One region of the Streptomyces sp. NPDC029956 genome, then DNA from elsewhere that is predicted to be linked to it. Evidence: predicted binding sites of a transcription regulator. Region 1 holds the regulator's gene; the other holds the start of a gene.
The links. The regulator HspR, encoded in region 1, represses chaperone genes until heat shock. The targets are predictions, from matches to a motif close to TTGAGNNNNNNNNNCTCAA.

Region 2: lon (endopeptidase La) is a predicted target of HspR. The motif match lies at 2,269-2,287, and genes of this name have one in related genera.

What each region holds. Positions count from the first base shown of each region.
Region 1 is NZ_JBVHZJ010000003.1:41,683-48,620, reverse strand. It holds gene clpB (ATP-dependent chaperone ClpB) at 1-319, opposite strand, end outside; gene ACZ4XX_RS02715 (pyridoxamine 5'-phosphate oxidase family protein) at 442-846, shown strand; gene ACZ4XX_RS02710 (Rieske (2Fe-2S) protein) at 1,015-1,335, opposite strand; gene ACZ4XX_RS02705 (hypothetical protein) at 1,332-1,595, opposite strand; gene ACZ4XX_RS02700 (hypothetical protein) at 1,703-2,707, shown strand; gene ACZ4XX_RS02695 (hypothetical protein) at 2,752-3,225, shown strand; gene ACZ4XX_RS02690 (heat shock protein transcriptional repressor HspR) at 3,325-3,768, opposite strand; gene dnaJ (molecular chaperone DnaJ) at 3,773-4,954, opposite strand; gene grpE (nucleotide exchange factor GrpE) at 5,012-5,659, opposite strand; gene dnaK (molecular chaperone DnaK) at 5,659-6,938, opposite strand, start outside.
Region 2 is NZ_JBVHZJ010000011.1:144,584-151,521, reverse strand. It holds gene ACZ4XX_RS11910 (DNA polymerase III subunit gamma/tau domain-containing protein) at 1-125, opposite strand, end outside; gene ACZ4XX_RS11905 (RNA polymerase sigma factor) at 122-757, opposite strand; gene ACZ4XX_RS11900 (hypothetical protein) at 816-1,400, opposite strand; gene ACZ4XX_RS11895 (GNAT family N-acetyltransferase) at 1,484-2,179, opposite strand; gene lon (endopeptidase La) at 2,310-4,739, shown strand; gene ACZ4XX_RS11885 (DUF4240 domain-containing protein) at 4,951-5,562, shown strand; gene ACZ4XX_RS11880 (lytic polysaccharide monooxygenase auxiliary activity family 9 protein) at 5,674-6,558, opposite strand; gene ACZ4XX_RS11875 (lysozyme) at 6,750-6,938, opposite strand, start outside.

The DNA.
Region 1 (6,938 bases):
GGAAGTCGTCACCGAGCTCCTTCGCCCGACGGTCGGCGTCGGCGATGACCGCGAGGAAGTCGCGGGTGGGCTGCGGGGGCGCGACCGTGGAGCCGGTGACGCTCGGCAGGGCGGCGAGCAGCCGCTCCGCGCCGGTGCGCACGAACGCCTGGTCGGCCTCGACGGCGGCGAACAGGTCGGTGATGTTCTCGTTGTCCTGACCGGTGAGCAGCGCGAGCAGAAGGTGCGCCGGGGTCAGGTCGGCGTGCCCCTCGGACACGGCGCGGCTGCTCGCCGCGTTGATGGCGTCCCGGCTCCGGTTGGTCAGTTCGGCGTCCACGTGCGGTGCTCCTCCTGGGTTGCTTCGGGTCCTCTCCCTTTATGACTCATCCAGAGTACACAAAGTTGAGTCGATTGCGCTCAAGGTGTCGAAGGGAGCTCCGCCCCGGGTAGTTTCCGTGCATGGCGACCGACCCGAAGAACCCCTCCGACTCGTACCTCGGCTTCTGGCGCGAGTACCACATGTGCACCCTGACCACCCCGCGCCCGGACGGCACTCCGCACGTCGTGGCGGTGGGCGTCACCTACGACCCCGAGGGCGGATACGCCCGGGTCATCACCAACAAGCACAGCCGGAAGGTCGCCAACGTCCTGGCGGCGGGCGCGGACGGCGCGCGGGTGGCGGTCTGCCAGGTCGACAAGGGCCGCTGGGCCACCCTGGAGGGCGTCGCGCACATCCGTACGGAGGCGGAGGTGGTCGCGGACGCGGTGGGGCGCTACGCGGAGCGCTACGGGCGCACGCCGGCGGAGAACCCGGACCGTGTCGTCATCGAGATCGCCCTGACGCGGGCGATGGGACGCGCCTGAGGGACTCGGCCCCGTACGGAACGCACCGGACGGCCCCGTACGGAAACAGCCGGATGTCCCCGTACGAGGGCATCCGGGCAGCACAGCGGCGCCATCGCGTTTCAGGTCCGCGATGGCGCCGCTGTGTGGGGGAAGTGCCGGAGCGATCTACAACGACGGGGGAATCGCTCAGGCACTGCGGGGGGTGGCGGTGATGGTCTCGGGCTCGATCAGCTGGTGGTCCCGCTGGTCGAGGTTGACGAAGATCATGCCGTACCGGATGGCACAGCGGATGGGCTGTGGTGCGCCGCGGGGACGGCGGAGGCAGCGGTAGGCGCGGACATCCTCGTCCTGCTCCCGTGCCACCACGATCGGCTCTCCGAAGAGGGTGATCTTCAGCGCGTCGCCACGGTGGGGGATTGCCGTGGCGAGGTCGACGAAGTGCCACCCGGACCGGTAGGCCGAAGCCATCTCCCGGCGGAACCTGGGGTCGTCCGGCGGCACGGTCACGCCCCGGCGCCCCTGGAATCGATCTCCCAGGACGGCTCGCTGGGAGCGGCGAGCACGGCGTCCCGGGGAGAGCTCTCCCACGAGGGTTCGCCGGGTCCCGCCCACACGTCGTGCGCCGGGTTGCTCTCCCACGAGGGCTCGTCCGGTCCTGCCACGGAATGCGCCGGGGTGCTCTCCCACGAGGGCTCGCCGACGGCGAGTGCGCCGAGAGCAGCCGCCGCAACGGCTATGGCGCTAAGTGCACGAACCATCCTGGTCATGGCCGATCTCCACCTCTTTTGATCACTACCTCCCCCCCGCGAGTAAGACGATGGCTCACTCCCGACCCTTTCCACCAGCCAACCCGGGCATCATGTTCCTGTAATTCATGACCCTGAGGGGGGTGCAAATGAGGCGAGAATGCGACGAGTCCGGTCATAAGCACAGTCACGGTGAACTATGCGACGTGGGCAAGGAGCTCTATGCGAGTGCGCTCCGCACCGGCCGCATAGCCCGCGCAGACGCCGAAGCCGCCCCCTGCCTGAGGGAACTCTCCCTCCTGCACCCGGACCCGGACGACAGCCAGTGCCTGCGCCCCGTGCCGCCGTCGATCGCCCTGAACCAGCTCGTGCACCCCATCGAGCAGGAGATACAGGTCCGGCGGCAGCACGCGATAGCCCTCGCGGACGCTTTCGAGCCGTTCATGGCGATCCACACCCAGGATCCGTCCGGCGCCCAGGCCATCACGGTCCTCGAAGGCCTCAGCGTCATCAACGCCGCCCTCGACCGCGCCATCAACGAGTGCACCGAGGAACTCCTCACCATCCAGCCCGGCAGCGGCCGCCGCCCCGAGACCCTCGAAGCCGCCCTGCGCCGCATGGAACCGCTCCTCGACCGCGGTGTCCGGATGCGGACGCTCTACCAGCACACGGCACGGCACCATCCCGCCACGCTGGCCTACGTCGAACGCGTCGCGCCGTACGGACTCGAACTGCGCACCCTCGAGGAGATCGTCGACCGGCTGATCATCGTCGACCGCAAGGTCGCCTTCGTGCCCGCGCGCAGCGACCGCCAGGTCGCCCTCGAACTCCGCCACGAGGGCCTCGTCCAGTACCTCGTCGGTGTCTTCGACCAGTTCTGGCTGCACGGCGTGCCGTGGGAGGACGAGATCCCGTACAGCCCCTCCGTGGACGGCATAGGCGGCGTCCAGCGCTCCATCGCCAAACTCCTCGTCGAGGGCCACGTCGACGAGGCCATCGCCCGCCGCCTCGGCATGAACGTGCGCACCTGCCGCGCCCACATCGCCAAACTCGCCGCCGCCCTCGGCAGCGGCAGCCGGGCCCAGCTCGGCTACCTGATCGCGCAGTCGGGCATCCTCGAGGGAGACAACTGACCACCCAGACACCCGACCAGCGTCGAACGGGACAACTCACCACCGTGTACGTACAGATCGACCTCGACGGGCCCGCCGGGACCCTCCGCGTCTCCGGGCACGACCTGCCCACCGTGGAGCTCGTACGGGCCCCCGGGACCCGCCCCGACACCCACACGCCGATAGGCACCCGCAAGCCCGACCTGCTCGCGCTGGCGGTGGGCGGGGAACCCGCCGTCATCAGGCCGGCCCGCGCACGACTGCTGCGGCGCTCCTACCGGGTCGACGTCCGCGTCGACGGCGTCCGCTACCGGCTCGTCCCCTGCTCGTACGTGGACAGCCGGCTCACCCGGAACGGGAAGTCGCTCGGCACCCTGGAGTCCTCCGGCGACGGCAGGGTCGACGCCGACTGGAACCCGGCCGCCGCCCTCACCCCGCTCGACCACGCCGTCGGCACCGCCCTCGCCGCCGCGTTCGGCACGGGCGCCGCGCCCTGGTGGGAGACGCTCGGCGACATCGTGGCGGAGCTCACCCCGTAGCCGCCCGCAGGCCCGCGGCCCCGTACGCGCGTGAAGCCCCTTCCACAGCCGTGGAAGGGGCTTCACGCGTTCAGGAACCGCTCACCGCGCGGTCGGGGACTACTCGCCGCGCTTGGGACGCCAGACCACCAGCGCACTCGCCTGCTGCACGTCCTGGTACGGCACCAGATCGCGCCGGTACGAGGCGTGCACCTGGGCCTCGCGCTGCCGCATCGCCGCCGCCGCGCCGTCGACGGCGGCCGACAGCTCCGCGATCCGGCTCTGCAGCGCCGCGACCTGGTTCTCCAGCTCGATGATGCGCTTGATCCCGGCCAGGTTGATGCCCTCGTCCTGCGACAACTGCTGCACCTGACGGAGCAGCTCGATGTCACGGGCGGAGTAGCGCCGGCCACGACCCGCCGTACGGTCCGGGGAGACCAGACCGAGACGGTCGTACTGACGCAGGGTCTGCGGATGCAGACCGGAGAGCTGGGCCGCCACCGAGATGACGTACACCGGCGACTCGTCGGTCAGTTCGTACGGATTGCGTCGGCGTCCGTCCACCGGGTCACGCTCCCTTCGCGGCCTGGAACAGCTCCGCCCGAGGGTCCTCGGAGGCGGTCGCCTCGCGGTAGGTCTCCAGGGCGTCACGTGCCTTGTCGTCCAGCTCCTTCGGCACCGCGACCTCGACCGTCACGAGCAGGTCGCCGCGCGTGCCGTCCTTGCGGACCGCGCCCTTGCCCCGGGCGCGCATGGTCCGGCCGTTCGGAGTGCCCGCGGGCAGCTTGAGGGTGACCGCGGGGCCGCCGAGGGTCGGCACCTTGATCTCGCCGCCGAGCGCCGCCTCCGTGAAGGAGACCGGCACGGTGACGGTGAGGTTGTCGTCCTTGCGACCGAAGACCGGGTGGGTGTCGACGTGCACCACGACGTACAGGTCGCCGTTCTGCCCGCCGCGCTCCCCCGGTGCTCCCTTGCCGCGCAGCCGGATCCTCTGGTTGTCCGAGACACCCGCCGGGATGCGGACCTGCATGGTGCGGGAGGACTTCGCCCGCCCGCTGCCCTTGCAGATCTCGCAGGGGTTCTCGGCGATGAGGCCGCGGCCCTTGCAGTCCACGCACGGGTCGGTGAGCGAGAAACCGCCGCCGCTGCCGCGCGAGACCTGTCCGGTGCCGACGCAGGTCGGGCACACCCTGGGGGTGCCGTTCTTGTCGCCGGTGCCCGAACACGCCGTGCACGGCTGCTGGCTGGACATCCGCAGCGGTACGGTCGCGCCCTCGATGGCCTCGGTGAAGCTGAGCGTCACCTCGGACTCGATGTCCTGACCGCGTCGCGGCTGGGTACGGGGGCCCCCGCCGGCGCCGCGGTTGAACAGGCCGCCGAAGACGTCCCCGATGCCGCCGCCGCCACCGCCGAAGCCGCCGCCCGCGCCGCCCTGGGTGCCTCCGAAGAGGTCACCCAGGTCGAAGTTGAACGAGCCGCCGCCGGGGCCTCCGGGTGACCGGAAGCCGCCGTTCCCGAAGAGGGCGCGGGCCTCGTCGTACTCCTTGCGCTTCTTGGGGTCGCCGAGGATGTCGTTCGCCTCGGAGATCTCCTTGAAGCGCTCCTCGGCCTTGGCGTCGTTCTTGTTGGCGTCCGGGTGGTTCTCGCGGGCGAGCTTCCGGTACGCCTTCTTGATCTCGGCCTCGGTGGCGTCCTTGGGGACGCCGAGAACCTTGTAGTAGTCCTTCTCGACGAAGTCCTTCGTGCTCATCGACGTCCCTCCTTCCGGACTGCTCCGGGGTGTGTCACCGCTGTGCGGTCGGTCGCGCTACCCCTCTTCGGGGGCACCGCTCTCCTCGTCAGTGGACGACTTGGCATCGTCCTTGGCCGGTGCCGCGCCCGGCTGGGGCTCGGCGACGGCCACGCGGGCGGGCCGGATGGTCCGCTCGCCGATCCGGTACCCCGGCTGCAGGATCGCCACGCACGTCGTCTCGGTGACGTCCGGCGCGTACGAGTGCATCAGGGCCTCGTGGATCGTCGGGTCGAAGGGCTCGCCCTCCTTGCCGAACTGCTGCAGACCCATCTTCGCGACGACGGTCTCCAGCGATTCGGCCACCGACTTGAACCCGCCCACGAGCTCGCCGTGGTCCCGGGCCCGGCCGACGTCGTCGAGCACCGGGAGCAGGTCGCTCAGGAGGCCCGCGACGGCGATCTCCTTGACCGTGACCCGGTCCCGCTCCACGCGGCGGCGGTAGTTCTGGTACTCGGCCTGGAGCCGCTGGAGGTCCGCGGTGCGCTCCTCGAGCGCCTTGCGTGCCTGGTCCAGCTGCGCCAGCAGAGCTACGTCAGTTGCGTCCCCGGCCGGGGCCGCCCCCTCCGCCTTGTCGGCGGAGGCAGCGGCGGTCTCGGGCTCCTCGGGCGTGCCGTCGGCGGGGACTTCGGGCTTCTCCTCGAAGCCCGGGGTCTCCTCCGACATCAGGCAGCGCCGCCCTTCGGCTTGTCCTCGTCCACGATCTCGGCGTCGACGACGTCGTCGTCGGCCTGGGCCTGCTGGCCACCTGCATCGCCGCCCGCGGCCTGCGCGCCCTGGGCGTCGGCGTAGAGCGCCTGGCCGAGCTTCTGGGAGACGGCCGCGACCTTCTCGGTGGCGGTGCGGATCTCGGCGGTGTCCTCGCCCTTGAGCTTCTCCTTCAGCTCGACGAGCGAGGCCTCGACCTCGGCCTTGACGTCACCGGGGACCTTGTCCTCGTTGTCCTTGAGGAACTTCTCCGTCTGGTAGACGAGCTGCTCGCCCTGGTTGCGGGACTCGGCGGCCTCGCGGCGACGGTGGTCCTCGTCCGCGTACTGCTCGGCCTCCTGGCGCATCCGGTCGACCTCGTCCTTCGGCAGCGAGGAGCCGCCGGTGACGGTCATCTTCTGCTCCTTGCCCGTGCCGAGGTCCTTCGCGGTCACGTGCATGATGCCGTTGGCGTCGATGTCGAAGGCGACCTCGATCTGCGGGACGCCACGCGGGGCCGGCGGCAGACCGGTCAGCTCGAACATGCCGAGCTTCTTGTTGTACGCCGCGATCTCGCGCTCGCCCTGGTAGACCTGGATCTGCACGGACGGCTGGTTGTCCTCGGCCGTCGTGAAGATCTCGGACCGCTTGGTCGGGATCGTGGTGTTGCGCTCGATGAGCTTGGTCATGATGCCGCCCTTGGTCTCGATACCGAGGGACAGCGGGGTCACGTCGAGGAGCAGGACGTCCTTGACCTCACCCTTGAGGACACCGGCCTGGAGCGCGGCGCCGATGGCGACGACCTCGTCCGGGTTGACGCCCTTGTTGGCGTCCTGACCGCCGGTCAGCTCCTTGACGAGCTCGGCGACGGCCGGCATGCGGGTCGAACCACCGACGAGAACGACGTGGTCGATCTCGGAGAGGTTGATGCCCGCGTCCTTGATGACGTTGTGGAACGGCACCTTGCAGCGGTCGAGCAGGTCCGAGGTGAGCTGCTGGAACTGGGCTCGGGTGAGCTTCTCGTCCAGGTGCAGCGGGCCCTCGGCGGAGGCCGTGATGTACGGCAGGTTGATGGAGGTCTCGGTCGAGGACGAGAGCTCGATCTTCGCCTTCTCCGCGGCCTCGCGGAGACGCTGGAGAGCCATCTTGTCCTTGGCCAGGTCCACGCCGTGGCCGTTCTGGAACTGCGTCACCAGGTAGTCGACGACGCGCTGGTCCCAGTCGTCACCACCGAGGTGGTTGTCACCGTTGGTGGCCT
Region 2 (6,938 bases), on a different contig from region 1:
TCCAGCGACCAGGCGTCGGTCTCGGCGGCCGACCCGTCGGCGTACCGGCGCGCGAGGGCGTCGGAGACGTGCCAGGGGAGCCCGGGGCTCCCGGGTCCGTCGGCAGGGGGGCGTCGTGTCGTCATGCGGTGCCTCCCAAGGCGTGCGGACCACCGGAGTGGGCCGCTCCGAGTGCGGCGCGCAGCTCGCGGCGGGCGCGCAGGGCGCGGGTCTTGACCGTGCCCTCGGGTATGCCGAGGAGCCGGGCGGTCTCGCGGGTCGTCAGGCCGTCGACGACGGTCGCCCGCAGGACCTCGGCGAGTTCGGGCGAGATCCGGTCGAGGGCCGCGCCCACCTCCCCGTACTCCAGTCCGGCGAGCACCCGGTCCTCGGCGGAGGACGCGGTGGTGGACGGCCCCGTGGGTGCGGCGGCGTGTTCGACCGCCCGTTCCACGGCGCGTTCCGCGCGGGCCCCGGCCCGCTGCGCGTCCACCAGACGCCGGGCCGCGATCACCCAGATCCAGCCGCCGGCCTCGCCCCGGCCCCGGTGGCCGCCGGCCGAGCGCCACACCGTGACGAAGGTGTCCTGGAGGACCTCCCGCACGGTCTCCTCGTCCGGGCAGCGCCGGGCGAGACGCGCGTGCAGCCAGCCCGCGTGCCGGTCGTACAGCACGGCGAGCGCCTCGGAGTCCCCCCGGGCGACCGCGCGCAGCAGCGCCGAGTCGTCGTCCTCGTCGCCCCCGGAAGGGCCTCCCCCTGCGGGGCGCAACAGTCTCACGCCTTCTCTATCGCGCGCGTGCCCCGGTTCGGTTCTCCAGGCGGGTGCCGGTGCGGGCTCAGGGGTTCGTCGGCGGGCCGCCCTCCGGGAGGGCGGCGAAGACCCGCTGGAGCGCCGCCGGGCGCTCGCCGTCGCCCGAGACGACGAGACGGTGGCGGTACGTCACGTAGTACTGGAAGCCGTCGAAGACCGGGCCGCCCGTAGGCCGCTCCGGGACCCGGGCGTACGCGGGGTCCTCCAGGGCGGCCCGGAGCTCGGCGGCCTCGGCGGGGGTCTGCCGGCCGGTGCGGGGCGCCTTGGTGCCGGAGCGGCTGGTCCAGGAGCCGTCGTAGTGGACGACGAGCGTGTTGCGGACACCGGCGAGGCCGCCGTTGACGACGACCTCGACGAGGACCTCGGCCGGGTGGGGGTCCCCCGGGGAGGTCCCCGGGGTCGCGGGCGGCGACGAGGTGCCGGGGGCGGTCGTGGCGTCCGGGGGTGTCGTGGTCGTCGCCGTGGCGCCCGGCTCGGCCGGTCCGCTCGTCCTCGACGGCGGCCCGCCCGGGGCGGGCGGTGTCTCCGGCCCGCAGCCGCTCGTACCGCCGACCAGGACCCCGACCAGAAGCAGGGTCCCGCACCACGTGCCGCGTACGCCTCTCACCATGGACCGAGCATGCCGGGTGACGGGCGCCGCGCGCAGCCGGATGGTCAGGTCCGGCCCCGGACCGTCGGCCGTTCCCCGCCCCGTCAGCCGCTCCCCGTCCCCGTCACCGCGTCGCCCCCGGTCCTGCCGTCGCCCCCGGCCCCGCCGCCGTCCCGGACGATGCCGGTCAGCGGCCCCCGGTAGCGCCAGTCGAGGGAGTCGTACAGCGCGAGGCCGTCCGTGGTCGCGGCGAGCACCCCGGTCTCGGCGCCGGCCTGGGCGGCGGCCGCCTCCAGGGTGCGCATGACGTTGGCGCCGAGACCGCGCCGCCGGTGCGCGGGGTCCGTCTCGATCTGGTCGGCGACGGCCGTGGAACCGGTCGGGGCGATCTGGCCGCGGGCGGCGAGGGTGCCGTCGGGCGCCAGGACGCGGACCCGGATGACACCGTCCCGGACCTCGGTGGTCCGCGCGTATCCCTCGGGCGGTGCGGGCCGGGCGCCGGGGTCCAGCGGCTTGACCATCATGAAGCCCGGGTCGTCGGGGACCGTCCATCCCTCCGTGATCCACGCGCGCGCGTCCGCGGGCCCCGCCATGATCTTGAGCCAGCTGTACGGGGCGGTGAGCCGGGCGCAGAGTGCGCCGACCGTGGCCGCGTCGGGGGCGGGCAGCACATGCCGTACGACGTGCCGGGGCAGCCCCACGTCGATCCGGTGGCCCCAGGGCTCGTCGACGGCTGCCGGGGTGCCCCGCGAGACGGTCCAGCCCGTCACCCAGGCCGATGTAAGAGCTGCTATATCCATCCAGGCATTACATCGGTCGTAAGTGGGCCGTGCGAGGGTGATCGCTCAGAGCGAACGGACGTCCGGGAACATTCATGGGCTCACATGCATTGAGTCGGCATAGCTCAACTTGACTGCCGAAGGGGAGATCATGGCTTCCGACTCCAAGCCGTCCGTGCCGCTCACTCTGCCCGTGCTGCCGCTTGACGACGAGGTCGTGCTGCCGGGAATGGTGGTGCCGCTCGACCTGTCCGACAACGACGTACGCGCCGCGGTGGAGGCCGCCCAGGCCGCCGCGCGGCCCGGCGCCGGCAAGCCGCGGGTGCTGCTCGTGCCCCGCGTCGACGGGACCTACGCCGGAACCGGCGTGCTGGGCACCGTCGAGCAGGTCGGACGACTGTCCGACGGCGACCCCGGCGCCCTGATCCGCGGCCTCGGCCGCGTGCGCATCGGCGCCGGTACGACCGGACCCGGCGCCGCCCTCTGGGTCGAGGGCAGCACCGTCGAGGAGGCCCTGCCCGAACCGCTGCCCGGTCAGGTCACCGACCTGATCAAGGAGTACAAGGCGCTCGCCACCAGCTGGCTCAAGAAGCGCGGTGCCTGGCAGGTCGTCGACCGCGTCCAGCAGATCGACGGCGTCGGCGCCCTCGCCGACAACTCCGGATACTCGCCCTTCCTCACCGTCGAGCAGAAGGTCGCGCTCCTGGAGACCGCCGACCCGGTCGCCCGCCTCAAGCTCGCCACCGCCCAGCTCCGCGAGCACCTCGCCGAGCAGGACGTCGCCGAGACCATCGCGAAGGACGTCCAGGAGGGTGTCGACAAGCAGCAGCGCGAGTTCCTGCTCCGCCGCCAGCTCGAAGCCGTCCGCAAGGAGCTCCGCGACCTCAACGGCGAGTCCGAGGACGCCGGAGACGAGTCCGACGACTACCGCGCCCGCGTGGAGGCCGCCGACCTGCCCGAGAAGGTCCGCGAGGCCGCCCTCAAGGAGGTCGAGAAGCTGGAGCGGTCCAGCGACCAGTCCCCCGAGGGCTCCTGGATCCGCACCTGGCTGGACACCGTCCTGGAACTCCCGTGGAACGTGCGATCCGATGACGGCGCGGCCGCGTACGACATCCGCGGCGCCCGCGCCGTCCTCGACGCCGAGCACGCGGGCCTGGACGACGTGAAGGAGCGGATCACCGAGTACCTCGCGGTGCGCAAGCGCCGTGCCGAGCGCGGCCTCGGCGTGGTCGGCGGCCGCCGCGGCGGTGCCGTACTCGCCCTCGTCGGCCCGCCCGGCGTCGGCAAGACCTCGCTCGGCGAGTCGGTCGCGCACGCGATGGGCCGCGAGTTCGTCCGGGTCGCCCTCGGCGGCGTCCGTGACGAGGCGGAGATCCGCGGTCACCGCAGGACCTACGTCGGCGCCCTGCCGGGCCGGATCGTGCGGGCCGTCAAGGAGGCCGGGTCCATGAACCCGGTGATCCTGCTCGACGAGATCGACAAGGTCGGCTCCGACTTCCGCGGCGATCCCGCGGCGGCCCTCCTCGAAGTGCTCGACCCGGCGCAGAACCACACCTTCCGCGACCACTACCTGGAGGTCGAACTCGACCTCTCGGACGTCGTCTTCCTGGCCACGGCCAACGTCCTCGAAGCCATCCCGGAGGCCCTGCTCGACCGCATGGAGCTGGTCAGGCTCGACGGCTACACCGAGGACGAGAAGGTCGTCATCGCCCGCGACCACCTGCTGCCCCGACAGCTGGAGCGCGCGGGCCTCGAGCCCGGCGAGGTCGTCCTGGAAGACGCGAGCCTGCGCAGGCTGGCCGGCGAGTACACCCGCGAGGCGGGCGTACGCACCCTGGAGCGGGCGATCTCCCGGCTGCTCCGCAAGATCGCTGCCCAGCACGAACTGGGCGACCGGGAACTGCCGTTCAACGTCGGTCCCGACGACCTGCGCGAGCTCATCGGGCGACCGCACCACGTGCCCGAGTCGGCCCAGGACCCGGCGGAGCGCCGGACCGCCGTGCCGGGTGTCGCCACCGGGCTCGCCGTGACCGGCGCGGGCGGTGACGTCCTCTTCGTCGAGGCGTCCCTGGCCGATCCGGAGACCGGCGCCGCCGGGCTGACCCTCACCGGTCAGCTGGGCGACGTGATGAAGGAGTCGGCGCAGATCGCGCTCTCCTTCCTCCGCTCGCACGGCGCGGAACTGGAACTGCCCGTCACCGGACTGAAGGACCGCGGCGTGCACATCCACTTCCCGGCGGGCGCGGTCCCCAAGGACGGCCCGAGCGCGGGCGTCACCATGACGACCGCCCTCGCCTCCCTGCTCAGCGGACGGCTCGTCCGTACGGACGTGGCCATGACCGGCGAGGTCTCCCTCACCGGCCGGGTCCTCCCGATCGGCGGCGTGAAGCAGAAGCTCCTCGCCGCGCACCGGGCGGGCATCACCACGGTCGTGATCCCCAAGCGGAACGAGGCCGACCTGGACGACGTCCCGGCCGAGGTCCTGGAGAAGCTGGAGGTCCACCCGGTGACGGACGTCCGCCAGGTCCTGGAGATCGCCCTGGCGCCGGCGGCGGTGCCGGTGGGAGTGGCGGCGGCGTAACTCCCGCACGGGCCCGCACGGAGCCCGCACGGAGCCCGTGCGGGGCGCGTGCGGGGCGCGTACGACGTCCGTACGACGGTGAGACGGAGCGGGGTGTCCTCGACGGGCACCCCGCTCCGTCGTGCCCCGCGCGTTCGCGCAGGTGACGCGTGCGTCCACCCACAGGTAAATCGTGACCTGGATGTCAGCCGGGGGTGTCATGCTCGTACGCATGAACGAAGACGCCTTCTGGGCTCTCATCGACGAGTTGAGCCGCCACACCGGAGACCTGGATGAGCGGTCGGAGTGGCTGCGCGCGGAGCTGCTCCGGCGCCCGGCCGCCGAGAGCGTGGAGTTCCAGGTGCGCCTCGAGGACGCCTGCGCTGTCGCGGGCACGCACGCGTTGTGGCGGGCGGCGAACCGGATCGAGAGCGGAGCATGCACCGACGACGGCTTCGACTACTTCACCCTCTGGCTGGTCGGGCAGGGGCGGAAGGTGTACGACTCGGTCGTCGCCGACCCGGACGCGCTGGCCGACGTACCGGAGATCCGGGCCCTGGTGGGCCGGCACCGCGGCGAGTGGGACGACGACGAGTGGCCGGAGTGGGAGTGGCTGGACTACGTCGCGCAGGACGCGTACGACGAGCTGACCGGTCAGGAGGACGACTGCGGCGAGGAGTTCCACGACGCCGTGGACGAACGGGCCGATGAGCTCGCGGACGAGCTTCCGGGTGACATCGAGGGGGAGTGGGAAGAGGGCGGCGAGGCCCGGAGGTCTCGCCCGGAGGGGGTGGCGATCCCCCGGCTCACCGCCCTCTTCCCCCTCGGTACGTCCGGCCCCTAGGTCCCTCGGGACGAGTCCCTGGAGCCGGACGGTCCGGGACGGCTCCCAGGCCTGTCGTCGAACTCCCGTCGTCGCCCGGAGTCGGGCCGGGCGGGGGTTCGACGACAGGGCCTAGGAGGCCGAGGAGTTCCGGCGGCGGCCCAGGAGCAGGCTGCCCGCGCCGAAGACGGCGAGGGCGCCCGCGCCCGCGAGGGCCATGGGCAGCGGCGAGGTGGGGGTCTCGGCCGTCTCGGCGGAGAGGGCCGGGGCCTGCTCGTCGCCGCCGTGGCCCGCGTGGCTCACGGTGGAGAGCGACGCGCCCGCCGCGATCTTCGCCTCGCTCGGAGCCTGGGCCTTCGCCGCGGTCGGCTGGGCGGCCGCACCGCCGAAGGTGACGTCCGAGCAGCTGTAGAAGGCCTCGGGGCTGTCGTTGCGCTGCCACACCTTGTAGACGATGTGGCGGCCGGTGCGGGCGGGGAGGTTGCCCGTGAAGTTGTAGTAGCCGTCGGTGGCCGTGCGGCTGGTGTTGTGGACGGCGACGGGGGTCGCGTCCAGGTCCGACCACTTCAGCGGCTGCGTGGGGTCGAAGCCCTGCTTGGTGATGTAGACGGTCATGGTCCCGGAGTGGGCGGCCGTCACCCGGACCTTGAAGTCGAAGCTGCCCGCCGCGACCGCCGTCGCCGGCCAGTCGGTGCGCGCCCAGTCGAGCGCCCGGTACTTCTCGCGGTTCGCCGAGCAGAGCTTGCCGTCCGGGATGAGGGCCTGGTGCTGCCCGGCGGCGTTGGCGATGTTGACCTCGTTCCAGTCGTAGAGCGGCTGGGTGCCGGAGTCGGCGACGAGGTCCTTGCACACCTGCGACTTGGGGGTCTCGGGGCCCTCCGCGTAACAGGCGGCGACGCGGCTCACGGGGTTGAAGACGGCTCCGTGGGCGCTGGCGGTGGTGGGGGTGAGGGTGACGAGTGCTGCGGCGGCGGACAGGGCGGCGACACCGGCGGCGGTGCGGCGGTTGGACTGCATGCGGGGGCTCTCTCTCGTGCGTGGGGGAGGACGGACGAGCAACGCGCGCTGAGCACACGGAAGTTGAATCCCGGGCGATCGCCGTAGAGCCTCGCATTGGTCCATACCAATAGGCAAGGGGGGAGGCCGGAAAAGCCGGAACGGCCCCCGGGGTGCCGCACACCCGGAGGCCGCCGTACGTGCGGGGACCGTCAGCCGTTGGCGAGCGCCTGCACCCGCGAGAGGTCGCCGTTGAAGTGGTTGTGGTCGCCGACCGTCGGGCCGGAGGAGGTGTACTGCCACATCGTGTAGTACTGCCAGCCGGCCGGGAGTTCGCCCACCGACGCGGCGTACCGCGCGATCCACAGCGGGTTGGTCGCGGCGAAGGCGGAGGAGTTGCC